Regions from separate parts of the Clostridium nitrophenolicum genome, predicted to be linked through region 1. Evidence: riboswitches for the same ligand, from Rfam matches in the RefSeq annotation. Region 1 holds a riboswitch; the other holds the start of a gene.

Region 1 (3,438 bases):
CGCCCATACCATATATTAAAAGATCTGCTTTAGAATCCAAAAGGATACTTCTCCTTACTTTATTATCCCAATAATCATAATGCGCGAATCTTCTTAAACTAGCTTCTATCCCACCGATTATAACTGGAACATCCTTATAAGCTTCTCTAACTCTGTTAGAGTATACAATAACAGCTCTATCTGGTCTATGGCCTGATTCACCACCAGGTGAATATAAATCATCATGTCGCCTTTTTCTAGCTACAGTATAGTGATTCACCATGGAGTCAATATTGCCTGAATTAACTAAAAAGCCTAATTTAGGTTTTCCGAGCTTTTTAAAGTCATCTGCGTTATTCCAGTTAGGTTGGGCAATTATACCTACAGTAAAACCTTCATTTTCAAGTACTCTAGATATTATGGCAGTACCAAAGGAGGGGTGATCCACGTAGGCATCGCCTGTAACTATAATAAAATCTAATTGATCTATGCCTTTTGCTTTTAAATCATTTTTACTTACAGGTAAAAATTTATTATTTAGTATCATTGATATTCTCCGTTCTTAAAAATTATATTATTGACTTTCTGGCGAAGATGATAATGTCATATACATAAAAATCATTAATATATTAACACAATGATAAAAAAATATGAATAAATAATTTAGCATAATAGTTAAACTAAATAAAAACATTTTGAATAAATTTACAAAAATTACAATAAAAGATTTTGATGAAAATTAAGAAAATAGGCAAAATCTTGCATGAATACTAGTAATATTGAAAAAAACAAAAATAATATAATATAACAAGCGAATTTAAATAAATTTTATATTTATGGTTGCATTTTAAGGAATTTGTACTATAATAAATAATGAAAGAAAGTTAATAATAAAAGATATGTTTTACTTATGTTAGGTGAGGCTCCTATATAGATACACGCTACTGCCCGGAAACATCGAGAGATGCCAATGGGTCAACAGGTATTACCGAATCAAGGTTTTACTTAATGTAGCTGAACGATTTAAGTTCAAAGCTATATAGTGCTAAAACTCGGACTATAAAGTTTTAGTTTGCATGGAGCCTATAATTTTTATAGGCTCCTTTATTTTATTTTTTAGGTGGTGTTTTTAAATGGAGGTTGGCCCTTATAGTGGTCGATTTAGGTCAAAACAAAATTTAATATTGAATGTACAGAGGAACATTTACATTAACCGATAAAGAAATTTACTTCTAACGCTTAGGCATTTCTATGAATTCCTTATCAGTTTTGTAAGTATTCCTCTGTGTATGAAGGGAGGAATATTTATGAAAAAGCTATCTAATTTCTTCTTAAGTAAGGTTCTTTACAAAAAAATCTATGATGAGTTTAATGAACCCGTAGGCAAATTATGTGATATCTATGTAACTACTGAGGATGGACTCCCAAGAGCTATAGGCTATATGGTAAAGAAAGACGGCGAAATTTTTAATTGTGAATTTAAACGTATTTCCTTTTATGAAGAAGATGACAGGATACGTATTAAAGGTGAAGGAATGAGGGAAATCATTCTTCAAAAGTACTCTTATCTTTTATCGAAACATTTATTAGACAGACAAATTGTTGATATAAATGGGAAAAAGCTTGTAAGAGTTAATGATCTAAGAATTACAGAAATAGCAGGAGAGTATAGGGTAGTGGCTGTTGACTCAGGTGTACTTGCTCTTGGAAGAAGACTTGGATTAGAGGGCTTAGTTAAAAGCTGTTACAAGATGTTTGATAAAAAACCATCTGATAGTTTAATAGTATGGGATAATGTTGAATCACTTGAGATGGTGAATAATAATTTGAAACTATCTGTAACCTACAAAAAGCTTTCAAAATTACATCCTGCAGATTTAGCGGATATTTTAGAGGATATGGATATAAACTATAGGAAAAGAGTATTTGAAAGTCTTGAACGAGATCTTGCTGCGGATACTTTAGAGGAAATTGAGCCAGACATCCAAGCTGATATATTGGAAAACTTAAGTCAATCTAAAAGAGATGAAGTTCTAGATAATATGCCCAACGATGAAATTGCAGATATTTTAGAAGAAATAGATGAAGAAACAGCAGAAGATATTCTTCTCAGCATGGAAAAAGAGGATGCTGACGAAGTAAGGGCTTTAATGAGATATAGTGAAGAAGCGGTTGGAAGCATAATGAATAAGGATTTTATATCCTTCAATATAAATATAACTGTTGAAGAAACCATTGAACTTCTAAGAGAGATTAATCCAGATGATGAAGTTTCGCATTATATATATATTACCGATGAACAGGAAAGGCTTCAAGGTGTAGTTTCATTAAAAAGCCTAATATTATCTGAACCACAAGAAAAGTTAAAGGAAATAATGCTTAGCGATATGACTAAAATAGAAGACCATGAAAATATAGATGAAGCTATAGAGCTTTGTGTTAAATACGACCTTCTTTCTCTTCCAGTAATAAATAGTCATCAGAAACTATGTGGTGTAGTAATTATGAGTGACATAGTGGAAGATATATTAGTTCCAACATGGAGAAGAAGACTTAAAAAGGTAGGTTAGAAAGAGGTAGATAAACATGAAGAGTAAAAATAGATTTCTAATGATATTAAGTATAATTGGGCCAGGAATTATAACAGCTAATGCGGGAAATGATGCCGGTGGAGTTACTACCTACTCCGTTGTTGGCGCCCATTATGGATATTCAATGTTGTGGGGAATGTTTGCTATAGCTATAGGCCTTGCAGTAGTTCAAGAGATGAATGCAAGAATGGCAGTTGTCACAGGTAAAGGTCTTTCAGACCTGATTAGAGAAAGATTTGGTGTTAAATGGGCTTTTTTTGCTATGCTTGTACTTCTTGTAGCAAATCTTGGTGTATGCATAGGTGATTTTGCCGGTATAGCTGCCAGCTTAGAGTTATTTCATATAAGCAAATATATTTCTATACCAATACTTACAGCACTTATTTGGTTTATATTGACAAGAGGAAATTATTCAAAGGCAGAAAAAATATTTTTGTTTTTAACAATCACATTCTTTGGTTATTTTATAACAGCTTTTCTTGTAAAACCAAATTGGAGTCATGTTTTTGTAAGTATAGTAAAACCACAAGCAAAGTTTGACAAAAATTATTTTTTAGTTCTCATAGGAATGGTAGGTACAACAATAACTCCTTATATGCAATTTTATTTACAGTCCTCAGTTGTAGATAAAGGTATATCTATTAAAGAGTACAAATATGAAAAAGCTGATGTATATCTTGGAACGATTTGGGCTATATTAACCGCTTTAGTTATCACAGTTTGTACTGCTGAAACATTATATAAGGCTGGTATAAATATAGATACAGCACAAGATGCGGCCTCAGCACTAGGACCATTAGCAGGAAATTATTCATTTTTATTATTTGCAGTAGGGCTCTTCGGAGCATCGTTTTTAGCATGCTGTGTT
Region 2 (3,438 bases), 250 kb from region 1:
TAGAAGTAGAGGATAATTTCCTTTTTCTGTCGCCTCTGATATAAGAGCTCCAAGACCTATTGTTGATACAGTCTTTCCTCCGAAGTTAACATACTCTGACACAATACTTGCATTCCAACATCCACCCGTAGCCGTTACCATACCAGTTAAAAGATAAGGGAATATAGAAGGAAGAATAAGTATCTTCCATTTTTTCCATCCACTTACTCCAAAAGTCTTTGCTGCTGCTTTTAAATCTTCAGGAATAGCCATTGCTCCAGCAATTACATTAAATAATATATACCACTGAGTTCCCATAAGCATCAAGAGCACAGAAGCAACATTTAAGCCGCCAAGTTCATTCATAAAAAATACTAATATAACAGGGAAAAGTGCCGTTGCAGGGATCGATGCTACAACCTGAATAATTGGCTGCAGAATATTTGCAATTTTTTTGTTCATGCCTATAGCTACTCCTACAGGTACTGTCCATATTAATGCTATAACTTGAGCTGCAATAACTCTTAAAAAGGAATAACCTACAGCAGGTAGTATCCTTCCCCACTCATCTTTTGAAAGCTGCATTAATAATTTAAATGCATTAAGGCCTGAATATAAAAGTAATCCGCAAATTGATATTCTAAAAATCCATTTAACTGTAAACCCTATACCTTTTCCTTTAGCTTTTTCTCTATTTGAAAGTTTTACTGCAAATTTATCTATAAAATTATTTATTTTTTCTGCAAAAGGTTCAAATATTTTTTCAAGTAAAAATTCAATAATTACAGATCTTCTTAAAAGAGTAAGAACAAAGGATCGAGGTGCTTCACCTGATTCAGTAAGTTCTATTTTAAACTTATCTGCCCAAACAGTTACTGGTTTCCAGAACAATTGATCTAAAAGAACAATAACAAGTATTAATGCAGCGATTCCCCATGTTAATGCTCTAGTATTTCCTTGGCTTGCTGCAGTTTGTAAAAAAGAACCGATGCCTGGCAGTCTAAAGTCCTTACCCTTTAATGTAAACATCTCACAAGCCATAAGAAAGAACCATCCACCTGCCCAAGACATCATACTATTCCAGACCAATCCAATAATTGAAAATGGAACCTCTAATTTTTTAAAATTCTGCCACTTATTTAATCCAAATACGCTAGAAGCTTCTTTTAAATCCTTAGGTAGTATTTTTATAGAATGATAAAAGCTAAAAGTCATATTCCAAGCCTGACCTGTAAATATTAATATAATACAAGATAATTCCAAACCTATATTATCATTAGGGAATAACGCTATCAGGCCTAAAACTACAGCTGGTAAAAATGATAGTACTGGTATAGATTGAAGTATGTCTAATACTGGTACCATTATCTTTTCAGCTCTTTCGTTATGTGCGGCAATATATCCATACACAAGTGTGAATATTAAGGATAAAATATATGCTCCTGTCATTCTACCAACTGATTTTAAAACATACATTGGGAGATTTCTTATATCCGTTGAAACCTGTATTCCACTAGTGCTTACGTTTCCTCTTATTCCTGGAGAAATTGCTAAATATAGTACTGCTGCAATTGCTAGAAATATAATTATATCAAGCGCTCCAAATTTTCTGTTAACTATTGTCTTTTCTACTTTCATTTTACTCACTCTCCTTCTTATTTAATCAATAATTATCACCATCCTCAATATCCATAACTACCGCCACCTTTCCTAACTTTAGGCATATGATGGAAAATACACTAGCTTACTGACTGCTATTTTCTTTCATATACCTTAATGATAAAAATAAAAGAGCCCTAAAAAAGGCTCTAAAACTCCAAATACGAATAAATAAACATTCTTGCAAATATCCTTCGTTGAGCTTTAGCACTATATAGCTTTGAGTTAAACTCAGCTACATTAAGTAAAACCTTAATCCGGCAGTACCTGTTGACCCATTGGCATCTTTCGATATTTTTGGGCAGTAGCGTATATCTAATATAGGAGCCTCACCTAACAATATATTATTTAATTTTTGTCTAAATTTCTTGTACTTTGTAAGTATAAATTTTTATGTTTAGTTTGTCAATAAAATATTGTTATCTTTCTGTGTTAAGTTTAATTTACATATAAAGTTATATTTTAGGATAATAGTTAAAATCAGAATTTTTATCCGTTAAATATTTCTGTATAGCATCTAACACTATAGGAATACCTATTTTAATTTTATCCTCATTAACTTTACTTATACTAATTCTAAAATAATTATTAGTTTTATATTCTCTTAAAAAGCATGTACTTGTATCTAATAATTGTATATTCTTATTGGATAATGTGTTTATTATCTTCTCATATCTCAGACCATTATCTACGTATATACAGGCAAAATATCCTGATTTAGGTACATTCCATTTTATTTTAGGATGTTGAAATAGTGAAATCGTATCTTTTAAACAGCTCATTCTATCGGAATATAATTTACTAATTTTTTTCCTATGTTTATTAAACATACCACTCTTTAAGTAGATTTCCAAAGCACCTTGAGATAAGATTGGACTATTCATATCCACCCATTTTTTGTATTCTAAGAAAGTATTCATTAGCAGCTTAGGTAGTATAACTGCTGCAATTCTTAAACCTGGCACAAGAATTTTAGAATAGCTTTTTAGATAAATAACCTTTGAAGAAGTGCCATAGGTAAACATAGGATCTGATTTTTTATCTATTTCTAAATCCGCCATGATATCATCCTCAACGATATATACATTATATTTTTCCGCCATTTTAACTATTGCTTCCTTTTCTTCTCTAGTATATGAATTCCCCGTTGGGTTATGAAATCTAGGAATAGTATAAAAAAACTTAATATTGCCGTATTTAAATAACTTTTCTAATTCATGAAGATTAATGCCATTTAATCCTCTTTCAATTCCTAAAGCAGAAACATTGTTTAGTTCTAGGGATTTAATTATTCCATAATAGGTTGGTTGTTCAACAAGAACATTAGAATTTCCATTTGGAAATGGCATGGTTGCTAAAATATTTAAAGCTTGTTGAGACCCTGTGGTTATAACAATATTATCTGCTTTGGTGAATATTTGATATTCTTTAAGATGGTTAGTTAAAACTTGGATTAATGAATTTAACCCACGAGGATCACAATAAGTAAATAGCGTTTCTTTATAAAGTTCTATAGCATTGTTTAAACAGTGTTGAAATTTTTTATAAGGTAAAGTATCAATATCAGGAGCTCCTGATGAAAAATCAATTAGAGGATTTTCAAAAGAATTATCACTAGAAAAATCACTTTCTAGTACATAATACCCACTTTTGGATAATGAATAAATGATATGTTCCTTTTCGAGCTCATTATAGGCTTTTAAAACAGTACCGATACTACATCCAAATAATTGAGATATACTTCTTAGAGAAGGCAACTTTTTCTTTGCTGTAAGATTTCCATTTAAAATCTCATTTTTA

The links. Region 1 has a riboswitch for magnesium ahead of ACZ5N4_RS00690 (magnesium transporter). Riboswitches for the same ligand answer to the same signal wherever they lie in the genome.
Region 2: linked by a shared signal. The riboswitch ahead of ACZ5N4_RS01755 (ABC transporter permease) and the one ahead of ACZ5N4_RS00690 (magnesium transporter) in region 1 are both predicted to bind magnesium.

Annotation. Positions count from the first base shown of each region.
Region 1 is NZ_AP042469.1:127,676-131,113, forward strand. Features, by position in the region: gene ACZ5N4_RS00685 (YgiQ family radical SAM protein) at 1-523, opposite strand, end outside; M-box (ykoK) riboswitch at 882-1,049, shown strand; gene ACZ5N4_RS00690 (magnesium transporter) at 1,287-2,549, shown strand; gene ACZ5N4_RS00695 (NRAMP family divalent metal transporter) at 2,566-3,438, shown strand, end outside.
Region 2 is NZ_AP042469.1:381,734-385,171, reverse strand. Features, by position in the region: gene ACZ5N4_RS01755 (ABC transporter permease) at 1-1,617, opposite strand, end outside; M-box (ykoK) riboswitch at 1,821-1,986, opposite strand; gene ACZ5N4_RS01750 (aminotransferase-like domain-containing protein) at 2,094-3,438, opposite strand, start outside.